DNA from 3 places in the Staphylococcus piscifermentans genome. Region 2 is predicted to be linked to each of the others. Evidence: a T-box and tRNA genes for the amino acid it is inferred to sense, from the RefSeq annotation. Region 2 holds a T-box; the other regions hold tRNA genes.

Region 1 (10,296 bases), 1.1 Mb from region 2:
TGAGAGCTTTTAGAACCGAAATCAATCCTTCTTTTGGACAACGACAAACCATCAACCAAACTATCGGCACATGCCGTTGGATGTACAACAAATTTATCGAGACTAACCAGAATTTCCATAAAACCGGGCACTCATACATGAACGGTTTTGCCTTCAGCAAATGGATGAACAATGTATATCTTCCAAGTCATCCGGATAAACATTGGGTTAAACAAAGTGCCAGCAAAGCCGTCAAACAATCCATTATGAATGCACATCGTGCTTATCAGACATTTTTCAAAAATAAACAAGGTTATCCGAAGTTTAAAAAGAAATCAGGCATTGGAAGCTATTATTTGATCGGTACAATCCATGTACAACGGCATCGCATCCAATTGCCGAAGCTGGGATGGGTTAAATTAAAAGAAAAAGGTTACATTCCAACAAATAATATAAAATCTGCCACTATTGTTAAAGAATATGACAGATATTATGTCTCGGTATTAGTTGATCAACCTCCTTCTCCTGTTTTTAAATCCAAACAGACAGAAGGCATCGGTATCGATTTGGGATTAAAAGAAGCTGTATTCACACCCTCCGGTGTGAAAATCAGAAGTTTCAAAACAAATCAAATGATTGTTAAACTTGATAAATCTTTGAAACGACAGCAGCGAAAATTATCCAGAAAGAAAAAAGGCTCTCATAATTGGTATAAACAATTGTTGAAAGTACAAAGATTATACCGATGCATTAAAAACATTAAAAGAAATATCAAACGCAAAGGCATACTCTCTATTGTCCGCACAAATCCGCAATTTATTACCGTTGAAAATTTGAACATCAAAGGTATGATGAGAAACAAAAGATTGGCCAATAGTTTTCAACAGATCGGACTCGGCTGCATTGTTGAATGGTTAAAAATCAAATGTCAAGATTATGGTATTGAATTACGCCAAGTCGACAGATTTTATCCCTCCAGTCAAATATGTTCGGATTGCTGCCACATACAACCCATGCCTTTGAATCAAAGAACGTACCATTGTCCTCATTGCGGAATGATTAAAGACAGAGATATCAATGCCAGTATTAATTTAAAGCAAGCAACAGATTACACCGTGATAGTGTAATAAAAATAACGAAAGGAAAACTGCTAAAAGATTATCACACAATTTAAATGTATCTACAAAGTTTCAAACTACGGTGGGCTACATCGGAAGTAACGCTCTGGGAGAGGTTCATAGACCTGATTTCAAATGAAATCAACCTCGTTGAAAAGAGAAACTCTCTAATGACATTTAAATATGTTTTTAGTAGCAGAGGTAACAATGTCAGAAGAAATGAATGACCAAATGCAGGTCCGCCGTCAAAAATTACAAGAATTAATCGATTTAGGAATTGATCCTTTCGGTAAACGTTTTGAACGTACAGCAGATGCTGAAGAATTAAAAGAAAAATGGGATCGATTTTCTAAAGAAGAATTACATGAAAAAGAAGATGAGCCAGAAGCACACGTAGCGATTGCTGGCCGTTTAATGACTAAACGCGGTAAAGGTAAAGCGGGCTTTGCACATATCCAAGATTTATCAGGACAAATCCAAATTTATGTGCGTAAAGACCAAGTTGGTGAAGAACAATTTGCAATTTGGAAAATGGCTGATTTAGGCGACATCGTAGGTATCGAAGGTGTAATGTTCAAAACTAACACAGGTGAACTTAGTGTTAAAGCTAAATCATTTACATTGTTATCAAAATCATTACGTCCATTACCAGACAAATTCCATGGTTTGCAAGACGTAGAACAACGCTATCGCCAACGTTATTTAGATTTAATTACAAACCAAGAAAGTACACAAACTTTCATTAACCGTAGTAAAATCATCCAAGAAATGCGTAATTATCTAAATGATAAAGGTTTCTTAGAAGTTGAAACACCAATGATGCACCAAATCGCAGGTGGTGCTGCTGCACGCCCATTCGTAACACATCACAATGCATTAGATGCAACGTTATATATGCGTATTGCAATTGAGTTGCACTTAAAACGTCTTATTGTAGGCGGATTGGAAAAAGTATATGAAATTGGTCGCGTCTTCCGTAACGAAGGTGTATCAACAAGACATAATCCTGAATTTACGATGATTGAATTATATGAAGCCTATGCTGATTTCCATGATATTATGGATTTAACAGAAGGTACTATCCGACACATTTCTAAAAAAGTATTAGGTACAGCAGTTGTGCCTTATGGAGAATACGAAGTAGATTTAGATTCACCATGGAAACGTGTCCACATTGTAGACGCTGTAAAAGAAGCAACAGGTGTGAACTTCTTTGATGTAAAATCTGATGAAGAAGCACGTGAACTTGCGAAAGAACATAATATCGAAATAACAGATCATATGACTTATGGACATATCTTGAATGAGTTCTTTGAACAAAAAGTTGAAGAAACGCTTATTCAACCAACATTCGTTTATGGTCATCCAATCGAAATTTCTCCATTAGCTAAGAAAAATCCAGAAGACCCTAGATTTACAGACCGTTTTGAATTGTTTATCGTAGGTCGTGAACATGCAAACGCATTTACAGAGTTAAATGACCCTATCGATCAAAGAGAAAGATTCGAAGCACAATTAAAAGAGAAAGAGCAAGGCAACGATGAAGCACACGAAATGGATGAAGACTACATTGAAGCATTGGAATACGGTATGCCTCCAACAGGCGGACTAGGAATTGGTATTGATAGACTTGTAATGCTGTTAACTAATTCACCATCTATCAGAGACGTGTTATTATTCCCATACATGCGCCAGAAACAATAAAATTAGAAGTAAAGTGATCGGGGAGTTCGGCAGAATAATAATATATTGTTCTACCTCCCTCTAAAAGCTAACCAGAATAGAAAGAAGCCTAAAATAAATACACATTCTATTTAGATAGCTATTATCAACTCAAGAGAAAGAGACCGGAACATGATGTTATTCCGGTCTCTTTTAATATTATAGGAAGGGTAATAAACTAGTTTCAGCATCTCAAAGTGCTGATATTAAACGCATATTACAAAAGCTTAAAAGAATTTCAAAAAACTTAAGAAAAACCCTTGCATTAATTTTTAAAGCGTGTATAATTGTTAATTGTTCTGATAAATAAAGCAACAATTTATGAGCGTTTTTGCATGAATATGAATGATTCAAAAAAACATTCTAAAAAAGTGTTGACAAAGACTTTGAGATGTAGTAATATATAAGAGTCGTCAAAAAGAACGCGTTACACATTTGTAAATAAGATTTTAACTGAGTGTAAAATTGACTATTGCAAATGTTAAGAAAACCAGTTAATATAGTTTAAGTGGAAAACACGAAAAACTACATTAACAATACATTGTCTGGTGACAATGGCAAAGAGGTCACACCTGTTCCCATGCCGAACACAGAAGTTAAGCTCTTTAGCGCCGATGGTAGTCGGACTTACGTTCCGCAAGAGTAGGACGTTGCCAGGCAATATAATTCGGAGAATTAGCTCAGCTGGGAGAGCATCTGCCTTACAAGCAGAGGGTCGGCGGTTCGAACCCGTCATTCTCCACCATTTAGTAGCCGGCCTAGCTCAACTGGTAGAGCAACTGACTTGTAATCAGTAGGTTGGGGGTTCAAGTCCTCTGGCCGGCACCATCTTAATCTTTTGAGCCATTAGCTCAGTTGGTAGAGCATCTGACTTTTAATCAGAGGGTCAGAGGTTCGAATCCTCTATGGCTCATCAGTTTTCCATTATACTTACAAAATAATGCAGAAGTAGTTCAGCGGTAGAATACAACCTTGCCAAGGTTGGGGTCGCGGGTTCGAATCCCGTCTTCTGCTCCATTATTTTGCCGGGGTGGCGGAACTGGCAGACGCACAGGACTTAAAATCCTGCGGTAAGTGATTACCGTACCGGTTCGATTCCGGTCCTCGGCACCATATAAATATTAGCGCCCGTAGCTCAACTGGATAGAGCGTTTGACTACGGATCAAGAGGTTATGGGTTCGACTCCTATCGGGCGCGCCATTTATAATTTTATTACCATTACATAATTGAATGACGGGAAGTAGCTCAGCTTGGTAGAGCACTTGGTTTGGGACCAAGGGGTCGCAGGTTCGAATCCTGTCTTCCCGACTCTTATTTGATTGTTATATTGGGGGCTTAGCTCAGCTGGGAGAGCGCCTGCTTTGCACGCAGGAGGTCAGCGGTTCGATCCCGCTAGTCTCCACCATTTATATTAAAATGAACATTGAAAACTGAATGACAATATGTCAACGTTAATTCCAATTAACAAACGTCTTGGACGTTTTAAAACAAATTAGTTTTTTATGAGCTAGTCAAACAAATCATAAACTTTTATGGAGAGTTTGATCCTGGCTCAGGATGAACGCTGGCGGCGTGCCTAATACATGCAAGTCGAGCGAACAGACGAGGAGCTTGCTCCTCTGACGTTAGCGGCGGACGGGTGAGTAACACGTGGGTAACCTACCTATAAGACTGGAATAACTCCGGGAAACCGGGGCTAATGCCGGATAATATGCGGAACCGCATGGTTCCGCAATGAAAGATGGTTTTGCTGTCACTTATAGATGGACCCGCGCCGTATTAGCTAGTTGGTAAGGTAACGGCTTACCAAGGCAACGATACGTAGCCGACCTGAGAGGGTGATCGGCCACACTGGAACTGAGACACGGTCCAGACTCCTACGGGAGGCAGCAGTAGGGAATCTTCCGCAATGGGCGAAAGCCTGACGGAGCAACGCCGCGTGAGTGATGAAGGTCTTCGGATCGTAAAACTCTGTTATTAGGGAAGAATAAGTGCGTAGGTAACTATGCGCACCTTGACGGTACCTAATCAGAAAGCCACGGCTAACTACGTGCCAGCAGCCGCGGTAATACGTAGGTGGCAAGCGTTATCCGGAATTATTGGGCGTAAAGCGCGCGTAGGCGGTTTTTTAAGTCTGATGTGAAAGCCCACGGCTCAACCGTGGAGGGTCATTGGAAACTGGAAAACTTGAGTGCAGAAGAGGAAAGTGGAATTCCATGTGTAGCGGTGAAATGCGCAGAGATATGGAGGAACACCAGTGGCGAAGGCGACTTTCTGGTCTGCAACTGACGCTGATGTGCGAAAGCGTGGGGATCAAACAGGATTAGATACCCTGGTAGTCCACGCCGTAAACGATGAGTGCTAAGTGTTAGGGGGTTTCCGCCCCTTAGTGCTGCAGCTAACGCATTAAGCACTCCGCCTGGGGAGTACGGCCGCAAGGCTGAAACTCAAAGGAATTGACGGGGACCCGCACAAGCGGTGGAGCATGTGGTTTAATTCGAAGCAACGCGAAGAACCTTACCAAATCTTGACATCCTTTGACCGCTCTAGAGATAGAGTCTTCCCCTTCGGGGGACAAAGTGACAGGTGGTGCATGGTTGTCGTCAGCTCGTGTCGTGAGATGTTGGGTTAAGTCCCGCAACGAGCGCAACCCTTAAGCTTAGTTGCCAGCATTAAGTTGGGCACTCTAAGTTGACTGCCGGTGACAAACCGGAGGAAGGTGGGGATGACGTCAAATCATCATGCCCCTTATGATTTGGGCTACACACGTGCTACAATGGACAGTACAAAGGGCAGCGAAACCGCGAGGTCAAGCAAATCCCATAAAGCTGTTCTCAGTTCGGATTGTAGTCTGCAACTCGACTACATGAAGCTGGAATCGCTAGTAATCGTAGATCAGCATGCTACGGTGAATACGTTCCCGGGTCTTGTACACACCGCCCGTCACACCACGAGAGTTCGTAACACCCGAAGCCGGTGGAGTAACCTTTTAGGAGCTAGCCGTCGAAGGTGGGACGAATGATTGGGGTGAAGTCGTAACAAGGTAGCCGTATCGGAAGGTGCGGCTGGATCACCTCCTTTCTAAGGATATATACGGAACAGTTTCAACAGAAACTGACGGAATAACGTGACATATTGTATTCAGTTTTGAATGCTCATACGAGTATTCATGATTGTACATTGAAAACTAGATAAGTAAGTAAAAAATAGATTTTACCAAGCAAAACCGAGTGAATTAGAGTTTTAAAAGCTTTATTCATTTAAATGAATCGCTAGTAATCGATTTGCCTACGGCAAAGAAGATTACTCACATAATTAATAACGTGATTAAGTTATTAAGGGCGCACGGTGGATGCCTTGGCACTAGAAGCTGATGAAGGACGTTACTAACGACGATATGCTTTGGGTAGCTGTAAGTAAGCGTTGATCCAGAGATTTCCGAATGGGGGAACCCAGCACAAGTTATGTTGTGTTATCGACATGTGAATACATAGCATGTCCGAAGGCAGACGCGGAGAACTGAAACATCTTAGTACCCGCAGGAAGAGAAAGAAAACTCGATTCCCTGAGTAGCGGCGAGCGAAACGGGAAGAGCCCAAACCAATGAGCTTGCTCATTGGGGTTGTAGGACACTCTATACGGAGTTACAAAAGAATTGATTAGACGAATCGTACTGGAAAGTCGAACCAGAGAAGGTAAGAGTCCTGTAGTCGAAAGTCAATTCTCTCCTGAGTGGATCCTGAGTACGACGGAGCACGTGAAATTCCGTCGGAATCCGGGAGGACCATCTCCCAAGGCTAAATACTCTCTAGTGACCGATAGTGAACCAGTACCGTGAGGGAAAGGTGAAAAGTACCCCGGAAGGGGAGTGAAAGAGAACTTGAAACCGTGTGCTTACAAGTAGTCAGAGCCCGTTAATGGGTGATGGCGTGCCTTTTGTAGAATGAACCGGCGAGTTACGATCTGATGCAAGGTTAAGCAGCGAATGCGGAGCCGCAGCGAAAGCGAGTCTGAACAGGGCGTTGAGTATTTGGTCGTAGACCCGAAACCAGGTGATCTACCCTTGGTCAGGTTGAAGTTCAGGTAACACTGAATGGAGGACCGAACCGACTTACGTTGAAAAGTGAGCGGATGAACTGAGGGTAGCGGAGAAATTCCAATCGAACCTGGAGATAGCTGGTTCTCTCCGAAATAGCTTTAGGGCTAGCCTCAAGTGATGATTGTTGGAGGTAGAGCACTGTTTGGACGAGGGGCCCCTCTCGGGTTACCGAATTCAGACAAACTCCGAATGCCAATCAATTTAACTTGGGAGTCAGAACGTGGGTGATAAGGTCCATGTTCGAAAGGGAAACAGCCCAGACCACCAGCTAAGGTCCCAAAATATATGTTAAGTGGCAAAGGATGTGGTATTGCCCAGACAACTAGGATGTTGGCTTAGAAGCAGCCATCATTTAAAGAGTGCGTAATAGCTCACTAGTCGAGTGACACTGCGCCGAAAATGTACCGGGGCTAAACATATTACCGAAGCTGTGGACTGTCCTTCGGACAGTGATAGGAGAGCGTTCTAAGGGCGTCGAAGCATGATCGCAAGGACATGTGGAGCGCTTAGAAGTGAGAATGCCGGTGTGAGTAGCGAAAGATGGGTGAGAATCCCATCCACCGATTGACTAAGGTTTCCAGAGGAAGGCTCGTCCGCTCTGGGTTAGTCGGGTCCTAAGCCGAGGCCGACAGGCGTAGGCGATGGATAACAGGTTGATATTCCTGTACCGCCAATAATCGTTTTAAGCGATGGGGGGACACAGTAGGATAGGCGAAGCGTGCTGTTGGAGTGCACGTCCAAGCAGTAAGACTGAATGGTAGGCAAATCCGCCATTCATAAGGTCAAGCTGTGATGGGGAGAGGAAACATGTTTTCCTCGAGTCGTTGATTTCACACTGTCGAGAAAAGCCTCTAGCTAGAGATTTGGCGCCCGTACCGCAAACCGACACAGGTAGTCAAGATGAGAATTCTAAGGTGAGCGAGAGAACTCTCGTTAAGGAACTCGGCAAAATGACCCCGTAACTTCGGGAGAAGGGGTGCTCTTTAGGGTTCACGCTCTGAAGAGCCGCAGTGAATAGGCCCAAGCGACTGTTTATCAAAAACACAGGTCTCTGCTAAACCGTAAGGTGATGTATAGGGGCTGACGCCTGCCCGGTGCTGGAAGGTTAAGAGGAGTGGTTAGCTTCTGCGAAGCTACGAATCGAAGCCCCAGTAAACGGCGGCCGTAACTATAACGGTCCTAAGGTAGCGAAATTCCTTGTCGGGTAAGTTCCGACCCGCACGAAAGGCGTAACGATTTGGGCACTGTCTCAACGAGAGACTCGGTGAAATCATAGTACCTGTGAAGATGCAGGTTACCCGCGACAGGACGGAAAGACCCCGTGGAGCTTTACTGTAGCCTGATATTGAAATTCGGCACAGCTTGTACAGGATAGGTAGGAGCCTTGGAAACGTGAGCGCCAGCTTACGTGGAGGCGTTGGTGGGATACTACCCTAGCTGTGTTGGATTTCTAACCCGCGCCATTGATCATGGCGGGAGACAGTGTCAGGCGGGCAGTTTGACTGGGGCGGTCGCCTCCTAAAGTGTAACGGAGGCGCTCAAAGGTTCCCTCAGAATGGTTGGAAATCATTCATAGAGTGTAAAGGCATAAGGGAGCTTGACTGCGAGACCTACAAGTCGAGCAGGGTCGAAAGACGGACTTAGTGATCCGGTGGTTCCGCATGGAAGGGCCATCGCTCAACGGATAAAAGCTACCCCGGGGATAACAGGCTTATCTCCCCCAAGAGTTCACATCGACGGGGAGGTTTGGCACCTCGATGTCGGCTCATCGCATCCTGGGGCTGTAGTCGGTCCCAAGGGTTGGGCTGTTCGCCCATTAAAGCGGTACGCGAGCTGGGTTCAGAACGTCGTGAGACAGTTCGGTCCCTATCCGTCGTGGGCGCAGGAAATTTGAGAGGAGCTGTCCTTAGTACGAGAGGACCGGGATGGACATACCTCTGGTGTACCAGTTGTCGTGCCAACGGCATCGCTGGGTAGCTATGTATGGACGGGATAAGTGCTGAAAGCATCTAAGCATGAAGCCCCCCTCAAGATGAGATTTCCCAACTTCGGTTATAAGATCCCTCAAAGATGATGAGGTTAATAGGTTCGGGGTGGAAGCATAGCGATATGTGGAACTGACGAATACTAATCGATCGAAGACTTAATCCAATTTCAAGTTTTGATTGGTAAACTGATTTTACTTACTATCTAGTTTTGAATGTATAATCATTCTATTGTCTGGTGACAATGGCAAAGAGGTCACACCTGTTCCCATGCCGAACACAGAAGTTAAGCTCTTTAGCGCCGATGGTAGTCGGACTTACGTTCCGCAAGAGTAGGACGTTGCCAGGCAATTTCACTTTTGGCCGCTAGGTCATTTTTTTGTGAAAGAAAGCTGTTGAATTAAAAAACTTTTAAAAAAGTGTTGACTTCTCTTAAGAAAGAGAGTATAATTAATTCTTGTCAGTGAAAAAATGAACATTGAAAACTGAATGACAATATGTCAACGTTAATTCCAATTAACAAACGTCTTAAGACGTTTTAAAACAAATTAGTTTTTTATGAGCTAGTCAAACAAATCATAAACTTTTATGGAGAGTTTGATCCTGGCTCAGGATGAACGCTGGCGGCGTGCCTAATACATGCAAGTCGAGCGAACAGACGAGGAGCTTGCTCCTCTGACGTTAGCGGCGGACGGGTGAGTAACACGTGGGTAACCTACCTATAAGACTGGAATAACTTCGGGAAACCGGGGCTAATGCCGGATAATATGCGGAACCGCATGGTTCCGCAATGAAAGACGGTTTTGCTGTCACTTATAGATGGACCCGCGCCGTATTAGCTAGTTGGTAAGGTAACGGCTTACCAAGGCAACGATACGTAGCCGACCTGAGAGGGTGATCGGCCACACTGGAACTGAGACACGGTCCAGACTCCTACGGGAGGCAGCAGTAGGGAATCTTCCGCAATGGGCGAAAGCCTGACGGAGCAACGCCGCGTGAGTGATGAAGGTCTTCGGATCGTAAAACTCTGTTATTAGGGAAGAACAAGTGCGTAGGTAACTATGCGCACCTTGACGGTACCTAATCAGAAAGCCACGGCTAACTACGTGCCAGCAGCCGCGGTAATACGTAGGTGGCAAGCGTTATCCGGAATTATTGGGCGTAAAGCGCGCGTAGGCGGTTTTTTAAGTCTGATGTGAAAGCCCACGGCTCAACCGTGGAGGGTCATTGGAAACTGGAAAACTTGAGTGCAGAAGAGGAAAGTGGAATTCCATGTGTAGCGGTGAAATGCGCAGAGATATGGAGGAACACCAGTGGCGAAGGCGACTTTCTGGTCTGCAACTGACGCTGATGTGCGAAAGCGTGGGGATCAAACAGGATTAGATACCCTGG
Region 2 (10,296 bases):
TCTTTTTTTCCTTTATCGATAATGACTTTATTCATCCATTGATCAGGATTTCTGGCAATGACAGTAGAACTAATTGGATCATATTTTGAAATATCTTTAACTTTTAGTTCTTTTCTAAAATCACTGTTTTCAGATTTTAAACGTTGATTTTCCGCTTCTAGTTGTTTGATTTTATTTGTATCTTTCTTAGAACTTCCCCCATCGAATAAGCCGTTAATTGAACCTGTAACGATATGTATTGGATAGGCTATTGCACGTTGTGGAACAGATACAGAATCCCCTACAAATTGTTCCACTGAAGATTGATGATGTGATCTGATCGATAACCCTATTAAAGCTATAAATAGAATTAGGGAACAGAAAATAACAATCAACTTGTTATTTTTAAAAAAATTGGACAACCCGAACACCTCTATTACCTCGAAATTTCGTATCACAATTTATTTTATATTACTACACCTAGTAATTAAAGTACTTACCCCTCATATTTATATTTACTTAACAAAAAAGTGTATCGACAAAAGTCTCTAACTAAAATTTGCCGATACACTATCAATAATATGTTATTAAATAAAATTTCAAAAGCCGCATTTAATGGATTCAATATCGACTCTATTTGCTTGCTTTTTCATTATCGTTATCGTTTTCTTTTTCATCTTCTTTATAAAGTGTTTCTTCTTTTCTCCATTGCTCGAATAATTTTTGAGCTTTTGATTGTTCGTCAGCATTCTTTCCATTATTTTGCTTACTCATAATTAATCAACCCTCTCTATAATTAATTCAACCATAGGTTAACGTAATCATTTTTCTTTTTCAAGATTATCACTTTATTATTAGAAGAAAGATTAATAAGCATTAATAGGTTTCATTTCAATATTTTGCTGCATGGCATTTAAGTCTTGAAACAATTCTATTTCAGTGGCATATACTCTGATTTTATCTGAACCGAAGCGGTACATAATAAATTGGTTGCCACGTTGGCCAATTAAATATTTATCATTATAGCCCATACGGCTCAAATCACTTACATGCATAAATTCTTTTTTATTGATCATATTAAAAATATTTTTTGTTTGACTGGCAGGCATATTATTTAACAAGTCATTTTCTTCGATTGCATAATGCTGACCAGGTTTAAATTCATCTACAGGAACACTTTCAGTATTATAAGATGAATGGACGCCTTTATTACCGACAGGATTCCAGTCTTGTTCTTTAAGAAACGGCGCATATTTCAAAGCAAAAAACACAATAACAATAATACCTGCTACAGCGATGATATTTTTTATTAAATTAAGTATAAAACGCATCTTCTACACCGCCTACTGTTATTATATGTACATATTAAAGTATAACCTTAATTTATACATCGGCCTACAGAATGATAATATAGTTATGACTTAGGACTGATGTATAGGAAATTAAAATACGCTACTATAATATAAAAGGAGTGGCCACGATGACAATTTTATCATTAATTTTATTAGTATTACTTGTCGGCTTATTATTTAGAGTTGGATTATCTATCTTAAGATTTTTAATTAAAGCTGGCATACTTGTATTAATTATATATTTAGCTTATCAGGGTGTCCTTTGGATTATGCAATATCTACAAAGCCATCCACTTTAAAGACAATCAAATATTTTCATTTATAAAACCTGATTACAAATATAAAAGTGATTAGGTTTTTTAGTTTTCCAAATATCCTCCTTCTACCATACTTAAATATTTAGCATCACCGATAATAATATGGTCTAGCAGTTCAATACCTAATACTCTGCCGCATTCTTGCAATCTTTTAGTAGTAGCTATATCTTCTTTAGACGGTGTAACGTCTCCTGAAGGGTGATTATGCACCACGATAATAGCATTGCTTGACCATTTAATTGCCGCCTTGAATACTTCTCGAGGATGTACAATAGATGAATTCAAAGTACCTACAAATATAACTTCGTGGCGGATTACAATATTTTTAGAATTTAAAAAGAGAACTTCAAATTGCTCGTGCGTCAGATGCATCATTCTTGCTAAAAAATAATCTGCAGCATCTTGCGGAGATGATATCTTAATTTTTTCCTCTATGTCCGGAACGTGCATGCGCTCCCCTAATTCAAAAGCAGCTTTCAGAATCACAGCCTTATTTAACCCAATGCCTTTTACCTTGGTTAAATCATTTAATGAAAAGGACTTTAATTCACGTAAGCTATGCGCCAATTTAATTAAATCTTGCGCCACTTCTATACTAGAATGACCTTTTCTGCCGGTGTTGATGAGTATCGCAAGTAATTCTGAGTCTGCTAAATTTATTGCACCTTTCGCAATGAGCTTTTCTCGCGGTTTATCATTATCTGGTAAATGTTTAATCATCATTTAAATTTATCTCCTAAATGTAAAAATATTGAATTAAGTAAGTGTGGAAAATTGAGGTGAATAAAAAAGCTAGAAAAATAAATGGAATAAGAGGGATTTTAGCGATTTTCTTTTTTGAGATAGACATTAAAATGATTGCTAAAAAACCTGCGAAAATAAATGTACAGCAAAATATATAAAGAAATAATGGAAATGGTATTACTATAGCTAGAAGAGAAAATATAGCAATATCACCATAACCTATAGAACTGCTTGAGATTATATATAAGAAATGCAGCAAGAGGATAATTGGGATTTGATTATAATAAATATGATTGGATAAAGCTAAAACAGTTATTGTAAAAATAATTAAAAAGTGGATTGGTATAGAGAAAGTTTTGTAGTCGTACAGTGCAGCCGCTAGTAACAAAAGATAAATGGCTATAAATAAGCTTGCTTTTAAGTGGATAAGTTGAAAGGAGATTAGAGGTATTGGGATCCAAGCTAGAAGTTCTCCTATTAAATGGATGACTGGAATTTTACAGTTGCAATAGCGACATCTGCCACGCAGCCATAAAAAACTAATAACAGGGATTAAATCGAAATGATTAAGAACATGTTTACAACTCTCACATTTTGAGCGACGTGTTAAATAAGTAAAGTTTAACTGCTTAACGTGACAAAATTGCAAGAGAAAGCTTTCTAAAATAATACAATAGCAACTTAAAATAGTGATGGACAAATACTATCTGCCCCCTTCTGTTAGTGTCATGCAAGTATTATAGCTCCATTCAAGTAAACAATCAATTATTTTTATTACTTTATCATTTTTTTAAAATATGACTCGATTATCCTTAAATTTTGCATTTTCTACATGTAGTTAGCATTAAAATCTGAATTAATAACACATAAAAAAGTTGAAGCACAAAACATGTTTATGCTCCAACTCTTCTTTTATTTATTGAAATCTATTTTCGCTTTTACTTCACTGATAAAATAAAGACTACCTGTAATTATCAAAGCGTTGCCTTGATAATTTTCTACAAAATCAACATAATCATCGATAAGTTCTGGTGTAAATGTTTCCGCTTCTGCAGCAATTTCTTCTTTAGGCTTTGCTCTATGAAAATCGAAATCAGTAATATAGATATGATTAGAAATCGTTTTTAATTTCTCTAGCATATGTGCTATCGGTTTACCGCTTACAGCTGAAAATAAAATATCTACATTATCTTTGTCATAATAATTTTTGATTGTACTCACCAATGCTGCTACACTTTCATTATTATGTGCTCCATCTATCACCATTAAAGGTTCTTCTTTGACTCTCTCGATTCTGCCTGTCCAACTTACTTTTTCCATTGCATTAATCATTTTATTGAAATCTAGTTCTATTTGCCCTTGTTCAAACAAAATAATTAGCGCAGTAATAGCAAGTGCTGCATTTTCTTTTTGATGTTCACCCAACATATCTAATGCGATGTTTTCAAGTTCATAATCTTTAAATCTATAGATAAATTCATCATCTTCAGAAACGATTGATATATCTCGATCTAGTTCAAATGCTGGTGCATCTTGTTTTTCTGCATACTCACGGAAATACTTTAAGGCATCTTCATTTTTAACAGCATAAACAAAAGGTACGTGATGTTTAATGATATCGCCCTTATCTTTTGCAATATCGCCATAAGTTGACCCTAATAAATCTGTATGATCTAAACCAATGCTGGTAATAACAGACATAATAGGTGCAAATACATTTGTAGAATCATTTTTAATTCCTAAACCTGCTTCTATTACAACGAAATCTACTGGTCTGATTTCTCCAAAGTATAAAAACATCATAGTGGTAATGATTTCAAATTCAGTAGCAGTACCATATTCTGTTTCTGCTTCTAATTCCTCGCTTACTGGCTTGACACGTGATACTAATTCTACAATGACGTCATTGCTGACGGGTTCACCATTTAAACTAATACGTTCATTAAAGGTTTCGATATATGGTGAAGTGAAAGTACCGACATCATAACCATTCTCAACTAAGGCTGAGCGCAAATAAGCAACAGTTGAACCTTTGCCATTTGTTCCCCCAACATGGATACCATTGATATTATTTTCAGGATGTCCTAAACGATGCAACATCCATTCCATACGTTTAGTACCTGGTTTAATACCGAATTTATCTCTTTCATGTATCCAATATAAGCTGTCTAGGTAATTCATAATCAGGACTCCTATGCTTTTAATTGTTCAATTCTAGCTTTTACGCTATCGTATTTTTCTTGATAATCTTGCTTTTTCGCTTTTTCTTCATTGATGATTTTTTCTGGAGCTTTATTAACAAAGTTTTCATTAGACAACTTTTTGTCTACACGATCTAGTTCACTCTGCCATTTATCAAGTTCTTTTTCCAAGCGTGCAATTTCTTTATCCATATCAATTAAGCCTTCTAATGGTAAAATAACTTCCCCTGCACCTACTACAGAAGTCATAGCTTTATCAGGTGTTTCAATATCAGTTGAAATTACAAGCTCGCTTGGATGACCGAATCTTTCAAGATAATGTTGATTTTCATTTAACATTTGTGTGATTTCAGCATCTTTAGTTTTGATATAGATAGGAATGGCTTTAGATAGTGGTGTATTCACTTCAGAACGTGCTTGTCTTACTGCTTTAATGATTTCAACCACATATTGCATCGCTTGTTTGCTTTCTTCAAACATGAATTCCTCTTCTACTTCTGGCCACGCACTTGTTACAATTGTTTCTCCTACATGAGGAAGGTTTTGCCAAATTTCTTCAGTAACAAAAGGCATGTAAGGATGAAGCATACGCATTGTGCGATCTAGCACATAGCTTAACACTGAACGTGTGACTTGTTTTTGTGCCTCATCTTCGCCATTCATAGGTATTTTACTCATTTCAATATACCAATCACAGAATTCATCCCAGATAAAGTTATATAACGCACGTCCTACTTCACCAAACTCATAACGATCACTTAAATCAGTAACTGTTTTAACCGTTTCATTTAAGCGTGTCAATATCCATTTATCTGCTAACGATAAATTATGAGTTAAATCGATATCTTCAAATTTGAATTCTTCACCAATATTCATAATACTGAATCTCGCAGCGTTCCAAATTTTATTGATAAAGTTCCATACAGATTCTACTTTTTCAGTTGAATAACGTAAATCATGACCTGGTGATGATCCTGTTGCTAAGAAATATCTTAAGCTATCTGCGCCATATTCATTGATAACATCCATAGGATCTACACCATTGCCCAATGACTTACTCATCTTGCGACCGTCTTCAGCACGAACTAATCCATGTAATAGCACATCATCAAATGGACGTTCTCCTGTAAATTCAAGTCCTTGGAAAATCATACGTGCTACCCAGAAGAAAATGATATCGTATCCAGTCACGAGCGCGTTGGTTGGATAATAGCGCTGATAATCTTCAGATTCAACATCTGGCCAGCCTAATGTTGAGAATGGCCATAAACCACTAGAGAACCAAGTATCTAAAACATCTTCATCTTGTACCCAATTCTCTGCATCTTCTGGTTCAGTTTCACCTACATAGATTTCTCCAGTTTCTTTATGATACCAAGCCGGAATTTGATGGCCCCACCACAATTGGCGAGAAATTGTCCAGTCTCTAATATTTTCCATCCATTGATTAAAGGTATGTTCGAAACGTTCTGGAACAAAATTAATACGGTTATCTGTTTTTTGATTATCTAAAGCTTGTTTAGCTAAAGGTTCCATATTGACAAACCATTGTGTAGATAAATACGGTTCAACTACTGCACCTGTTCTTTCAGAATGTCCGACTGCATGTACATGATCTTCTATTTTAATTACTAAATCTTGTGCTTTTAAATCTTCGACAAGTTGAGTTCGGCATTCGAAGCGGTCCATACCTTCATATTTACCTGCTTTATCGTTCATTTTACCTTCTTCATCCATTACAATAATTGATTCTAAATCGTGTCTTTGACCGATTTCAAAGTCATTAGGATCATGAGCAGGTGTTACTTTCATCGCACCACTACCGAATTCAACATCTACGTATTCGTCTGCAAGAATTGGTAATTCGCGATTTACGATTGGTAAGATAACTTTTTTACCGATAACGTCTGTGTATCGTTCGTCATTAGGATTAACTACAATAGCTGTATCGCCAAGCATTGTTTCAGGACGTGTAGTCGCAATTTCAATATAACCTTCTCCATCCGCATACGGATATTTGAAGTGATAGAATTTACCTTCTACGTCTTCATGCACCACTTCAATATCAGATAAAGCAGTACGCGCTTCCGGATCCCAGTTGATGATACGTTCACCGCGGTAAATCAGTCCTTTGTTATACATATCTACAAAGACTTTTCTAACCGCTTTACTCAATCCATCATCCAAAGTAAAACGTTCTCGGTCATAATCTAAACCTAAACCTAATTTCGCCCATTGTTGACGAATGAAAGATGCATACTCATCTTTCCAACTCCACACTTCTTCAAGGAATTTCTCACGGCCGATATCGTGGCGTGAGATACCTTGTTCATTTAATTTTGCTTCTACTTTTGCTTGAGTCGCAATACCAGCATGGTCCATACCTGGTAAATATAATGTATCGTATCCTTGCATACGTTTCATTCTAGTCAGAATATCTTGTAAAGTTGTATCCCAAGCATGTCCTAAATGCAATTTACCAGTTACATTCGGAGGCGGAATAACAATTGTATAAGTTTCTTTTGATTTATCACCGCTGGGTCTGAAATAGCCTTTTTCAACCCATTCTTGATAACGTCCGGCTTCTACTTCAGTCGGATTGTATTTTGGTTTCATTTCCATTGAATTTCCTCCTTAAAAATAAAAACACCCGTTCCTAAACATAGGACGGATGTTCCGTGGTACCACCTAAATTCAACATAGCATCTACTATGAAGCACTTATATTGATTAACGCTCAATTACGCTTTATCCTACTTAGGTTCAAATAAAGATCCAAGCGGGCTACCTTCAACAGCTTCATTATACATTCTCACCAACCATGTACTCTCTTCAAAAATGAAAGACTGTGTACTCTTCCCGATTTGTATTATTCACTTACTTATTTATAGTATAATAGAACTACAAAATAAGTCAATGAGGTGGTATAAAAATATGTCAGATTGCGCCTTTGGAACAACTGATCCAATTTATAAAGAGTATCATGATAAAGAATGGGGACATCCGCTTCATGACAGCAGAAAGCTTTTTGAATTAATGGCTCTAGAATCTCAGCATGCAGGACTTTCTTGGTTGACCATTTTGAAAAAAAGAGAAGCTTACCGAGAAGCCTTCTATAATTTTGAACCTGAAAAAATTGCTTCTATGACGGATGAAGATATCGATAAACTGATGGAATTTCCAGGAATTGTACATTATCGCAAAAAATTAGAAGCTATTGTGAGTCAAGCTAAAGGTTATTTAGAAATTGAAAAAATACATGGCAGTTTTAGTAAATTCTTATGGGCTTATGTAGATTTTTACCCCATTGATTTACACTACAAAACGCCTACTGATCGTATTACGGTAGACAAGCGTGCAAAACAGATGTCTAAAGATTTGAAAAAATATGGTTTTAAATTCATGGGCCCTGTAACCATGTTTTCTTTTTTAGAAGCAGCTGGGCTATATGACGCTCATTTAGAAGATTGTCCATTTAAGCCTTCGCAAAATTAACTCTGTTTACTCTTGCTACCAGTAGCGAGAGTTTTCTTGTAATAAATTCTAAATATTCATAAAATTAAGATTTATTTATGTTATTATAGCTTCTATACTCATTTTTTATACGAGGAGGAACTATAATGGAATGGATTAAATTAATTGGTATTTTAATTATTATCTTGGGATTCTTATTTAAAATCGATACTATTGCTGTTATTTTAACGGCAGCAATTGTGACTGGTCTAGTCTCGGGTATGGATTTTTTCAAAATTCTAGAAGTTCTAGGAAAAGCTTTTATTGATAATAGACTTGTATCATTATTTATTCTTACTTTGCCAATGGTTGGATTAATAGAAAGATTCGGTTTGAGAAAACAGGCTGCAAACTTGATTGGTAATATTAAATCTGTCACGAGTGGTAGATTGCTTTCGCTATATCTGCTTATTCGAGAGATAGCTGGTTTAGCATCTATCAGAATTGGCGGGCATCCACAATTTGTCAGACCATTGATAAATCCAATGGTGCAAGGAGCTCTTAAAACAAGATATAAATTATCGGATAAACAAATTGAAAATAAGGATGTTGAAAAATTAAAAGCTGAAGCTTCAGCAATGGAAAATTATGGTAACTTTTTTGGACAAAATTTATTTGTTGGTAGTGCAGGAATTTTATTAATGGTTGGAACATTTAATTCACTACATATTAAGACAAGTGCTGTCGATTTAGCTCTTGCTTCTGTACCTATTGCGATTATTACATTAATAATTGTAGGAATAAAAAATTATTTCTTAGATAGATATTTGAGCAAAAAGTATTTAAGTAAGGAGGATAAAAAATGAGCCAGCATACTTTAAATGTCATACTTGAGTTTTTCTATATTTTAATAGGTTTACAATTATTTTATACTGCTTTTCGTGCTCTTCTTTCTAAAAATAAAGATAAAAAAATAGGAACTGCACTATTTTGGACATTACTTGGAATTACCTTTATTTTTGGTCCCTATATACCAAATATTATTAATGGTCTACTCATAATATGTATGGGATTACTCACTTTATTTAAACAAGTAAAGATAAAAAATATTGTAGATGTAACAGAAAAACAGGGCGATAAAGGCGCTAGAAAATTTAAAAACAAATTATTTTGGCCTGCCGTAGTTTTAGCTATAGTTGCCGTAGTTATCTCCAATTGGACTCCTTTAGGTGGCGCAATTGGTCTGGGTATCGCATCAGTAATTGGACTTATTTCAGCTTATTTTATTATTCGACCGAAATCCAAATATATTCTATATGACAGTGACAGATTAACGCAACAAGTCGGAACTGTAGGTATATTACCCCAATTTCTTGCTGCTTTAGGTGTTTTATTTACAGTTAGTGGTGTCGGTAATGTAATTTCAAAAGGTATTTCACACTTTGTACCTGAAGGTAATCATTTAATCGGCGCAACTGCTTATATTTTAGGAATGGTAATTTTTACTATGTTGATGGGTAATGCTTTTGCGGCTTTTACAGTGATTACTGCCAGTATTGGCATACCATTTGTAATTGCCCAAGGTGCTGATCCTGCAATTGCTGGTGCATTGGCAATGACTGGCGGGTTTTGCGGAACACTGCTTACTCCTATGGCAGCCAATTTCAACACTCTGCCTGTCGCGCTATTAGAGATGAAAAATGAGTTTGGTGTTATAAAATCTCAGTTTCCAGTTGCATTTCTATTAATCATAATCCATATTGCTTTAATGTATGTTTGGGCATTTTAATATTTAAGGAGATGAAATTACTATGAAAATTTTAGTTACAGCTTTTGATCCTTTTGGTGGAGAAGCCACAAATCCTGCTTTAGAAGCAGTTAAATTATTACCAGAAAAAATCGCTCAACATGAAATTACAAAATTAGAAATTCCTACTGTATTTCATAAATCTGCAGATAAAATCGATGAAATATTAAAAGAAAATAAGTACGATGTAGTACTAGCAATCGGTCAAGCCGGTGGACGATACCATTTAACACCTGAACGCATAGGTATTAATATCGATGATGCACGTATTCCAGACAATGAAAATAATCAGCCTATCGATGTACCTATTCAATCAGATGGTGCAGCTGCTTACTTTTCGAATTTGCCTGTCAAAAAAATGACGCAGGCAATTAAAGACGCAGGAATTCCAGCATCACTATCTAATACTGCAGGTACATTCGTATGTAACCATATTCTTTATCA
Region 3 (10,296 bases), 400 kb from region 2:
GATAACAGGTTGATATTCCTGTACCGCCAATAATCGTTTTAAGCGATGGGGGGACACAGTAGGATAGGCGAAGCGTGCTGTTGGAGTGCACGTCCAAGCAGTAAGACTGAATGGTAGGCAAATCCGCCATTCACAAGGTCAAGCTGTGATGGGGAGAGGAAGCATGTTTTCCTCGAGTCGTTGATTTCACACTGTCGAGAAAAGCCTCTAGCTAGAGATTTGGCGCCCGTACCGCAAACCGACACAGGTAGTCAAGATGAGAATTCTAAGGTGAGCGAGAGAACTCTCGTTAAGGAACTCGGCAAAATGACCCCGTAACTTCGGGAGAAGGGGTGCTCTTTAGGGTTCACGCTCTGAAGAGCCGCAGTGAATAGGCCCAAGCGACTGTTTATCAAAAACACAGGTCTCTGCTAAACCGTAAGGTGATGTATAGGGGCTGACGCCTGCCCGGTGCTGGAAGGTTAAGAGGAGTGGTTAGCTTCTGCGAAGCTACGAATCGAAGCCCCAGTAAACGGCGGCCGTAACTATAACGGTCCTAAGGTAGCGAAATTCCTTGTCGGGTAAGTTCCGACCCGCACGAAAGGCGTAACGATTTGGGCACTGTCTCAACGAGAGACTCGGTGAAATCATAGTACCTGTGAAGATGCAGGTTACCCGCGACAGGACGGAAAGACCCCGTGGAGCTTTACTGTAGCCTGATATTGAAATTCGGCACAGCTTGTACAGGATAGGTAGGAGCCTTGGAAACGTGAGCGCCAGCTTACGTGGAGGCGTTGGTGGGATACTACCCTAGCTGTGTTGGATTTCTAACCCGCGCCATTGATCATGGCGGGAGACAGTGTCAGGCGGGCAGTTTGACTGGGGCGGTCGCCTCCTAAAGTGTAACGGAGGCGCTCAAAGGTTCCCTCAGAATGGTTGGAAATCATTCATAGAGTGTAAAGGCATAAGGGAGCTTGACTGCGAGACCTACAAGTCGAGCAGGGTCGAAAGACGGACTTAGTGATCCGGTGGTTCCGCATGGAAGGGCCATCGCTCAACGGATAAAAGCTACCCCGGGGATAACAGGCTTATCTCCCCCAAGAGTTCACATCGACGGGGAGGTTTGGCACCTCGATGTCGGCTCATCGCATCCTGGGGCTGTAGTCGGTCCCAAGGGTTGGGCTGTTCGCCCATTAAAGCGGTACGCGAGCTGGGTTCAGAACGTCGTGAGACAGTTCGGTCCCTATCCGTCGTGGGCGCAGGAAATTTGAGAGGAGCTGTCCTTAGTACGAGAGGACCGGGATGGACATACCTCTGGTGTACCAGTTGTCGTGCCAACGGCATCGCTGGGTAGCTATGTATGGACGGGATAAGTGCTGAAAGCATCTAAGCATGAAGCCCCCCTCAAGATGAGATTTCCCAACTTCGGTTATAAGATCCCTCAAAGATGATGAGGTTAATAGGTTCGGGGTGGAAGCATAGCGATATGTGGAGCTGACGAATACTAATCGATCGAAGACTTAATCCAATTTCAAGTTTTGATTGGTAGATTGATTTTACTTACTATCTAGTTTTGAATGTATAAGCATTCTATTGTCTGGTGACAATGGCAAAGAGGTCACACCTGTTCCCATGCCGAACACAGAAGTTAAGCTCTTTAGCGCCGATGGTAGTCGGACTTACGTTCCGCAAGAGTAGGACGTTGCCAGGCAATACTATTATTCCACAGTAGCTCAGTGGTAGAGCTATCGGCTGTTAACCGATCGGTCGTAGGTTCGAGTCCTACCTGTGGAGCCATATGGCCCCGTGGTCAAGCGGTTAAGACACCGCCCTTTCACGGCGGTAACACGGGTTCGAGTCCCGTCGGGGTCATTTACATATTGGAGAATTAGCTCAGCTGGGAGAGCATCTGCCTTACAAGCAGAGGGTCGGCGGTTCGAACCCGTCATTCTCCACCATCTTATTGAATTAAATACATGCTGGAGGGGTAGCGAAGTGGCTAAACGCGGCGGACTGTAAATCCGCTCCTTCGGGTTCGGCAGTTCGAATCTGCCCCCCTCCACCATCTTTATTGGGCTATAGCCAAGCGGTAAGGCAACGGACTTTGACTCCGTCACTCACTGGTTCGAATCCAGTTAGCCCAGCCATTAGAGCCATTAGCTCAGTTGGTAGAGCATCTGACTTTTAATCAGAGGGTCAGAGGTTCGAATCCTCTATGGCTCACTCTTAGCACTCTTTTTTAAGAGTGCTTTTTTTATGTTTTTTTTTAAAGAAGTAAAATTAATAATTATCTATTATGTATTTTCATTCAAGGCTATCGTTACTTTTATGATATAATTTGATTGTATGATGGCTGTTTATCAACTTGATAAAATAGTTTTCATTGTAATTAGGTTACCGGAGGAGATGCTATGAATTTTGGCAGCTTTTTTGAAAATTTTAACACGGTAAAGTTAATAACTAGTGTATTAGATTTAGTCATCGTCTGGTACGTGATTTATCTTCTAATCACGGTATTTAAAGGTACAAAAGCTATTCAACTCCTCAAAGGAATCATTGTTATTGTAATTGGTCGATGGGTAAGTGCAGCTTTAGATTTGACTACAACGGCTCGCTTGTTCGACATGGTTATTCAATGGGGATTCTTGGCAATCATTGTAATCTTCCAACCAGAAATCCGTCGTGCTTTAGAACAGTTGGGACGAGGGAATTTATTCCGTCGCTATACTGCTAGTTCTTCAGCTGATCAGCAAAAGTTGATTAAATCAGTTTCTGGTGCTGTACAATATATGGCTAAGAGACGTATTGGTGCCTTAATTGTTTTTGAGAAGAAAACAGGGTTACAAGATTATATCGAAACAGGTATCCCAATGGATTCTGATATCTCACAAGAATTGTTAACTAACGTTTTCATTCCGAATACACCATTACATGATGGCGCAATGATTATTCAAGGTACTAAAATAGCAAGTGCAGCTTGTTATTTACCGCTCTCTGACAGTTCTAAGATTTCGAAAAGCTTAGGTACAAGACACCGAGCGGCTGTTGGTATTTCAGAAGTATCGGATGCATTTACTGCGGTAGTATCAGAAGAAACAGGTTCTATTTCTATAACCTTTGATGGAAAACTCCGTAAAGACATTTCATTAGAAGTCTTTGAAGAATTATTAGCTGAACATTGGTTTGATACCAGACTTCAAAAGAAAGGTGTGAATTAGAATGTTTGAGAACAAATGGGGGTTACGTTTTGTAGCATTTGTCTTAGCATTAGCCTTCTTTTTAACTGTGAATAATGTCTTTGGTAATATTTTCAGTTCTTCAGCGTTAACTCAAAGTACAACGCGAACAATACAAAATGTGCCAGTAGAAGCTACATATAATAGTAAAGAATTATACGCATCTGGCATACCTGAAAATGTAGATGTCCAATTAAAGGGTTCACAATCTAAAGTTTTAAAAGCACAACAGTCTGACGATATTAAAGTGGAACTAGATTTGACTAAAACAAAGCTAGGGAAACATAAAGTCGACTATGTTATTAAAGGATTGGACAAGGATGTTGAAGGTACTGTTAATCCTAAACAGGCTAATGTCAATCTAGAGAAAAAGATCACTAGAGAAATGACTGTTCAAGCTGATGTGAGCAATAAGGACATTAATTCAGATTACAAAATTGCAAATGAATATGTTTCTCCCCATAAAGTCAAAGTAATTGGCGGCGAACATCAAGTGGATGATATTGCGTATTTGAAAGCAACTTTCAAAGATAATACTAATGTTAGCCAAGATACGACAGACACTGGAGAAATTGTAGCCTTTGATAAAAATTTGAATAAAATCGATGTTATAACTAAACCGAGCAATGTTAATATAACTGTAGAACTGAAGCCATATAGCAAAAAAGTAGATATTAAGAAAAAAGTGATTGGTAAAGCAAACTCGAATATAAAAGCGAGTGATATTGATTTATCAAAGCAACAAGTTGAAATCTTTGGAAACAGAGAAGACTTAAGTGATATCAATGAAATTACAGGTGAAATCAATCTTTCTGATTTCGATAATTCTGATGAAGCACCTGTAAAATTGAATATTCCTGACAAAGTGACAAATACAAATTCAAGTGATATCAATGCATATTTATCGACACACTAAAATTTTTAGCAATAAAAGGAGAAATTTGAAATGGGCAAATATTTTGGGACTGACGGTGTAAGAGGCGTAGCAAATAAAGAACTTACGCCTGAACTTGCTTTCAAATTAGGAAGATATGGAGGTTATGTTTTAGCACATAATGAAGATAAAAAACATCCGCAAGTACTCGTTGGACGTGATACACGAGTTTCTGGCGAAATGTTGGAATCTGCGCTTATTGCAGGACTAATTTCTATCGGTGCCGAAGTAATGAGATTAGGTGTTATTTCTACACCTGGTGTTGCTTATCTAACTAAAGAAATGGATGCAGAACTAGGAGTAATGATTTCTGCTTCACATAACCCAGTTGCGGATAATGGTATTAAATTCTTTGGATCAGATGGATTTAAATTATCTGACGATCAAGAAAGTGAAATTGAAGCATTATTGGATGAAGCAAATCCTGACTTACCTCGTCCAGTGGGTAATGAAATTGTACATTACTCTGATTACTTTGAAGGTGCTCAAAAATATTTAAGTTATATTAAATCAACAGTGGATGTTAATTTAGATGGACTTAAAATTGCATTGGACGGCGCAAATGGTTCTACTTCACAACTTGCTCCATTTTTATTTGGAGATTTAGAAGCAGATACAGAAGTGATAGGCTGCAGCCCAGATGGTTACAATATCAATGACGGCGTAGGTTCGACGCATCCTGAAGCATTAGCGAAAACAGTAGTAGAAACAGAAAGTGACTTTGGTTTAGCCTTTGACGGTGACGGAGATCGCTTAATTGCTGTAGATGAAAAAGGAAACATTGTAGATGGTGACCAAATTATGTTTATTATTGGGCAAGAAATGGCTAAAAACCAAGAACTCAATGATAATATGATTGTTTCTACAGTAATGAGCAACCTTGGATTCTATAAAGCATTAGAAGCTGAAGGTATTCAATCCAATAAAACTAAAGTTGGCGATCGTTATGTTGTAGAAGAAATGCGCAAAGGTAATTATAACCTTGGTGGCGAACAATCCGGTCATATTGTATTAATGGATTACAATACGACAGGTGATGGATTGCTTACAGGCGTACAATTAGCTGCAGTAATCAAATTAACAGGAAAATCATTAAGTGAGCTTGCAGGACAAATGAAAAAATATCCTCAATCATTGATTAATGTACGTGTTACTGATAAACATGGCGTTACAGATAACGCAGATGTTAAAGCAGAAATGGACCGTGTAGAAGCTGATATGAATGGAGAAGGACGTATCTTAGTTCGTCCATCAGGCACTGAACCATTAGTGCGTGTCATGGTAGAAGCAGCTACAGATGAAAAGGCTCAAAATTATGCACAGCAAATTGCTGATGTAGTAGAAGAAAAAATGGGCTTAGATCAATAAAGTAATATAAAAATAGCAGGAGCTGGGACAAAATAATGTCTCAGCTCCTGCTATTTAGATTGGCAGTAGCTATCTGAATAGAAAATGTGCTTGTTCTAAGCTTTTTCCTATTTTCGTTAGTCTTGCATAACGGGGTAATGAAATAATTTTAATCAATGTTATTTCTGCCCCGATTTTCTATCTCACCATTTGGATTTCATCGTGTTGTATTAAATCTTCTAATAATCTATTGTGTTCAAATGAACGTCTAATTGAAACTTTGCCAATCACATTCATTGTAATGGTATCTTTATCAATTTTAAGGATATGAATTTGTATATTTTTCACATGGTGATATAAAAATATTTTCGTAATTTTATTTTGGATATCTTGGGAGTAATCTGCTTGAATATGCACTTTGATAGATTCACTTAATCGAATAGATTTAAAGAGCATATCTTCTCTGAACACATATTGGATAATCACTATTAAGATAGTAGAAACGATACCGATAAAATAGAGACCAGAACCTAATGCCATTCCGATACCTGATGTTATCCAAATACCTGCTGCTGTAGTTAGCCCATTGACATTTTGATTTCTGATTAGGATGGTACCTGCACCAATAAAACTAATTCCGCTTACAACTTGAGCACCAATACGTGAAGGATCCAGGCTGATATTAGTTTCATGTAGAATATCGTTGAATCCGTATTTAGAGATGATTAGAAAGAGGGCAGAAGCTGCAGCAACAAGTATATGTGTTCTTATACCTGCTGATTTCAATCGCACTGTCCTCTCATATCCTATTGTAGCGCCGCATATAGCCGAAATAAAAATACGTAAAAATAAATCTAATTGAAACATCATCATTATCGTTTTCCCCTTGTTCTCTCTTCTCTATAAATAATATATACCACTTATGGAAAAAAATAGACTGGCAACTCACGTTTATTTGTGAATTGCCAGTTTTAAATTTTATTTTAGAGTTGGTTGTAAACAGTTTTGTTATAATCAGATATTTTATTCTGAATAAAATTCATGGGAAATATCTAACTTCTAACAAAAATGGCAAATTATTTGTAATAATCATAGTTGTAAGCGTATTCACTTTAAGTAAATGTTTGCAATTATGAAAACAAACATTGTACAATGATTTATATTACGTACAAAGGAGGGCAGAGGTAACAAATTATAATTATAGCGCCCGTACAACTTAAGCGAAGAAAGCAGCGATTTATAACTTAAAGCAGAAGTCATAATAGCTTTGAAGCGGATGTTGTAGACGAGGAAGACAGTGATCGATTATCGGCGGATGCTGTCTCGGATGAGGTCATTCGTAAATTTACAAAGCAAAACACGGAGGCGACTCGGTGCACAAAGTTTGTAAATAGACCGACGTTTATATTTTTTTATTTTTTTATATTTTTTGAAGCGGAACTCAAATACAAGGGGATAGTACGCCTTTTTTAAGCGATTGGTGTGAGCAATTACTTTCAAGGTGTTAATTTTTGATGTGTTGCTATTGAATAAGTGAGAAGATTTAATTAGATAACTAAAAAAAGAAAATATTCCCCTGTCAAAAGGGTTACCGCAATTTTAAAATGCGGAGGAATTTTATTATGTGTGGAATCGTAGGATATATTGGGAAAGATAATGCTAAAGAAATTTTACTTAAAGGTTTAGAGAAATTAGAATATAGAGGTTATGATTCAGCTGGTATTGCATTAGAAAATAAAAACGGTGTTACAGTTTTTAAAGAAAAAGGTCGTATTGCAGATTTAAGAAACCTTGCTGATGATAGTGACGTAGACGGTACATTAGGAATTGGACATACTCGTTGGGCGACACACGGTGTGCCTAATCATGAGAACTCTCATCCTCATCAATCTGCATCTAAACGCTTTACTTTAGTGCATAACGGAGTAATTGAGAACTATGAAGAATTGCGCGATGAATATTTACCGAATGTAAAATTCTTATCAGAAACAGATACTGAAGTTATCGTACAATTAATTGAACATTTTTCAGATAAAGGTCTTTCAACAGAAGAAGCATTCGTGGAAGTTGTGAAATTGTTGCATGGTTCTTATGCTTTAGCTTTATTAGACGAAGAAGATAAAGATACAATTTATGTAGCTAAAAATAAATCACCATTATTAATTGGTGTAGGCGATGAATTTAACGTTGTAGCATCTGATGCTTTAGCAATGTTGCAAGTTACAAATGAATATAAAGAAATTCAAGACCACGAGATTGTTATCGTTAAACGTGATGAAGTTGTGATCAAAGATTTAGACGGCAATGTTCAAGACCGTGATACTTATACAGCTGAAATTGATGCCGCTGATGCTGAAAAAGGTGTTTATGATCATTATATGCTTAAAGAAATTCATGAACAGCCAGCTGTAATGCGTCGTATTATTCAAGAATACCAAGACGAAGAAGGTAACTTGAAAATGGATGATGCTATTATTGACGAAGTTGCAAAAGCAGACCGTATCTACATTATTGCAGCAGGTACAAGTTACCATGCCGGTTTAGTAGGTAAAGAATTTATTGAAAAATGGGCAGGCGTACCAACTGAAGTACATGTAGCTTCTGAGTTTGTATATAATACACCGCTTCTTTCTGAAAAACCATTGTTCATCTATATTTCACAATCAGGTGAAACTGCAGACAGCCGTGCTGTATTAGTAGAAATGAAAAAACGCGGTCATAAATCTCTTACAGTTACAAACGTACCAGGCTCAACATTATCACGTGAAGCAGATCACACGTTGTTATTACATGCTGGACCTGAGATTGCAGTAGCATCTACAAAAGCATACACTGCACAAATTGCTGTGCTTTCTATTCTTTCTCAAATCGTGGCTGAACGTCATGGTAAAGAAGCAACTATCGATTTATTACAAGAATTAGCAAAAGCAGCTAATGCTATGGAAGCAGTTGTAGATGATGCTGAATTTATGGAACAAATTGCAACTGATTATTTAGCAACAACACGCAATGCGTTCTTTATCGGCCGTACAATTGATTACAACGTCAGTCTTGAAGGTGCCTTGAAACTAAAAGAAATTTCATATATTCAAGCTGAAGGTTTTGCAGGCGGCGAATTAAAACACGGTACAATTGCCTTGATTGAAGACAATACACCTGTTATTGCACTTGCAACTCAAGAAAATGTAAACTTATCTATCCGTGGTAATGTGAAAGAAGTTGCTGCACGTGGTGCACATACTTGCATTATTTCAATGGACGGTTTGAATAAAGCAGGAGACACTTATGTGATTCCTCAAATTAATGAATTGTTGACGCCACTCGTGTCAGTAGTACCATTACAATTAATTTCATACTATGCTGCGTTGCACCGTGGCTTAGACGTTGATAAACCACGTAACTTAGCTAAATCAGTTACTGTAGAATAATAATCGTTTTACAAACTGTCACTTTTCAACGAAGTGGCAGTTTTTTTATATATTACTAGGTTGCTAAAATACTGTTAAAATGCCATAATCAAGGCGATAACTAGAACTTGGAGGATAAGTAATGGATAACGTACAAGCGATATTTTTAGATATGGACGGAACAATACTGCAACACAATAATAAAGTATCAGATGAAACGGCTGAGATAATTAAAAAACTACGTCAAGTTGGATATAAAGTATTTATCGCAACAGGACGTTCTTTTGATGAAATTAAAAATCTAACACCAGAAGGATTTGAAATTGATGGTGTCATATCTTCAAATGGTACACGCGGTGATGCAGAAGGTAAAATGATTTTTGCACATAGTTTGACTTATAATGCAGTCCAACAAATTATTAAAGAAGCTAAAGCGCAACATATTTATTATGAAGTATTTCCGTTCAGCGGCAAGCGAATGATTTTAAATGAAGATTATGAGTGGATTACGAAGATGATAGAAGGAGATACCCCTCCTAACAATGTTAGCATCAGCGAGTGGAATTCACGTAAAACTGCACTCAATGGCAATGTTGATTGGGTTGATGAAATTCCTGAAACGAAATTTTCTAAGATTTATATGTTCACACCTGATTTAGAAAAAGTAACAAGCTTCAGAGAACACTTAATTGAAGAAAAAGATACATTGCAAATTTCTGTATCTAACTCTTCTCGTTACAATGCAGAAACTATGGCGGCTGGCATTGATAAGGGTACAGGTATAAAAGAAATGATCGAGTATTTTAATATTCCGCAATCAGCTACACTAGTGATAGGTGATAGTGATAACGACCGCTCAATGTTTGCTTTCGGACATTATACAGTTGCTATGAAAAATGCACGGCCTGAAATTCAAGCGCTCGCTAAAGATGTGACATCTTATGATAATGAAGAAAATGGGGCTGCACGCTATTTAGAAGAACATTTCTTAAAATAAAAAAAGAAGTCGGTGAAAACTTTTGAGGTTTCCACCGACTTTTTTGAGACTAGAATTATATCTTAGTCTATTTATTCAATTATTTTTTAAAATCATCTGAACGTTCATCAACATCTTTTTTCTTATTTTTTAAATGATCAAATGTTGAATCTGAATATTCTTCTTTAGTTTCTTTTAAATCTTCTTGTTTGCCGTCTGTGTTAAATTTTTCTTCAGCTTTATCTTTCGTTTCAGATGCTTTATTTGTAACATGATTCGTTTTATTGTCTTTATTGCTATCTTTTTCTTTAGCTTTTTTAGAACCTTTTACAGTAGCGGAACTTTCAACTACTTTATCTCCAATAGTAGTAGATTTCTGTTTACTTTCTGGGTGGAAGTGCTCTGTAGCTTTACTAA

What was found. The T-box of region 2 lies ahead of CKV71_RS06285 (valine--tRNA ligase). A T-box ahead of a tRNA ligase gene usually reads a tRNA of that ligase, here a tRNA-Val.
Region 1: it has a tRNA-Val gene. The T-box ahead of CKV71_RS06285 (valine--tRNA ligase) is inferred to sense a tRNA for this amino acid. The anticodon was not compared.
Region 3: it has a tRNA-Val gene. The T-box ahead of CKV71_RS06285 (valine--tRNA ligase) is inferred to sense a tRNA for this amino acid. The anticodon was not compared.

What each region holds. Positions count from the first base shown of each region.
Region 1 is NZ_LT906447.1:2,446,572-2,456,867, reverse strand. Features, by position in the region: gene CKV71_RS11570 (RNA-guided endonuclease InsQ/TnpB family protein) at 1-1,106, shown strand, start outside; gene lysS (lysine--tRNA ligase) at 1,305-2,801, shown strand; rRNA gene rrf (5S ribosomal RNA) at 3,364-3,478, shown strand; tRNA gene CKV71_RS11555 (tRNA-Val) at 3,489-3,564, shown strand; tRNA gene CKV71_RS11550 (tRNA-Thr) at 3,572-3,647, shown strand; tRNA gene CKV71_RS11545 (tRNA-Lys) at 3,660-3,732, shown strand; tRNA gene CKV71_RS11540 (tRNA-Gly) at 3,762-3,836, shown strand; tRNA gene CKV71_RS11535 (tRNA-Leu) at 3,844-3,932, shown strand; tRNA gene CKV71_RS11530 (tRNA-Arg) at 3,944-4,020, shown strand; tRNA gene CKV71_RS11525 (tRNA-Pro) at 4,055-4,128, shown strand; tRNA gene CKV71_RS11520 (tRNA-Ala) at 4,150-4,225, shown strand; rRNA gene CKV71_RS11515 (16S ribosomal RNA) at 4,350-5,901, shown strand; rRNA gene CKV71_RS11510 (23S ribosomal RNA) at 6,146-9,070, shown strand; rRNA gene rrf (5S ribosomal RNA) at 9,139-9,253, shown strand; rRNA gene CKV71_RS11500 (16S ribosomal RNA) at 9,490-10,296, shown strand, end outside.
Region 2 is NZ_LT906447.1:1,353,919-1,364,214, reverse strand. Features, by position in the region: gene mreC (rod shape-determining protein MreC) at 1-401, opposite strand, end outside; gene CKV71_RS12535 (hypothetical protein) at 613-753, opposite strand; gene CKV71_RS06310 (DUF4930 family protein) at 846-1,310, opposite strand; gene CKV71_RS12530 (hypothetical protein) at 1,460-1,630, shown strand; gene radC (RadC family protein) at 1,691-2,371, opposite strand; gene CKV71_RS12670 (hypothetical protein) at 2,413-2,550, shown strand; partial or broken gene CKV71_RS12790 (prepilin peptidase) at 2,853-3,092, opposite strand; gene CKV71_RS06290 (bifunctional folylpolyglutamate synthase/dihydrofolate synthase) at 3,305-4,573, opposite strand; gene CKV71_RS06285 (valine--tRNA ligase) at 4,585-7,215, opposite strand; T-box leader at 7,254-7,468, opposite strand; gene CKV71_RS06280 (DNA-3-methyladenine glycosylase I) at 7,527-8,087, shown strand; gene CKV71_RS06275 (DUF969 domain-containing protein) at 8,213-8,911, shown strand; gene CKV71_RS06270 (DUF979 domain-containing protein) at 8,908-9,834, shown strand; gene pcp (pyroglutamyl-peptidase I) at 9,857-10,296, shown strand, end outside.
Region 3 is NZ_LT906447.1:953,970-964,265, forward strand. Features, by position in the region: rRNA gene CKV71_RS04175 (23S ribosomal RNA) at 1-1,507, shown strand, start outside; rRNA gene rrf (5S ribosomal RNA) at 1,576-1,690, shown strand; tRNA gene CKV71_RS04185 (tRNA-Asn) at 1,702-1,776, shown strand; tRNA gene CKV71_RS04190 (tRNA-Glu) at 1,780-1,851, shown strand; tRNA gene CKV71_RS04195 (tRNA-Val) at 1,862-1,937, shown strand; tRNA gene CKV71_RS04200 (tRNA-Tyr) at 1,961-2,044, shown strand; tRNA gene CKV71_RS04205 (tRNA-Gln) at 2,052-2,126, shown strand; tRNA gene CKV71_RS04210 (tRNA-Lys) at 2,130-2,202, shown strand; gene cdaA (diadenylate cyclase CdaA) at 2,391-3,197, shown strand; gene CKV71_RS04220 (CdaR family protein) at 3,199-4,131, shown strand; gene glmM (phosphoglucosamine mutase) at 4,162-5,517, shown strand; gene CKV71_RS04230 (MgtC/SapB family protein) at 5,695-6,369, opposite strand; gene glmS (glutamine--fructose-6-phosphate transaminase (isomerizing)) at 7,119-8,924, shown strand; gene CKV71_RS04240 (HAD family hydrolase) at 9,046-9,900, shown strand; gene CKV71_RS04245 (hypothetical protein) at 9,980-10,296, opposite strand, start outside.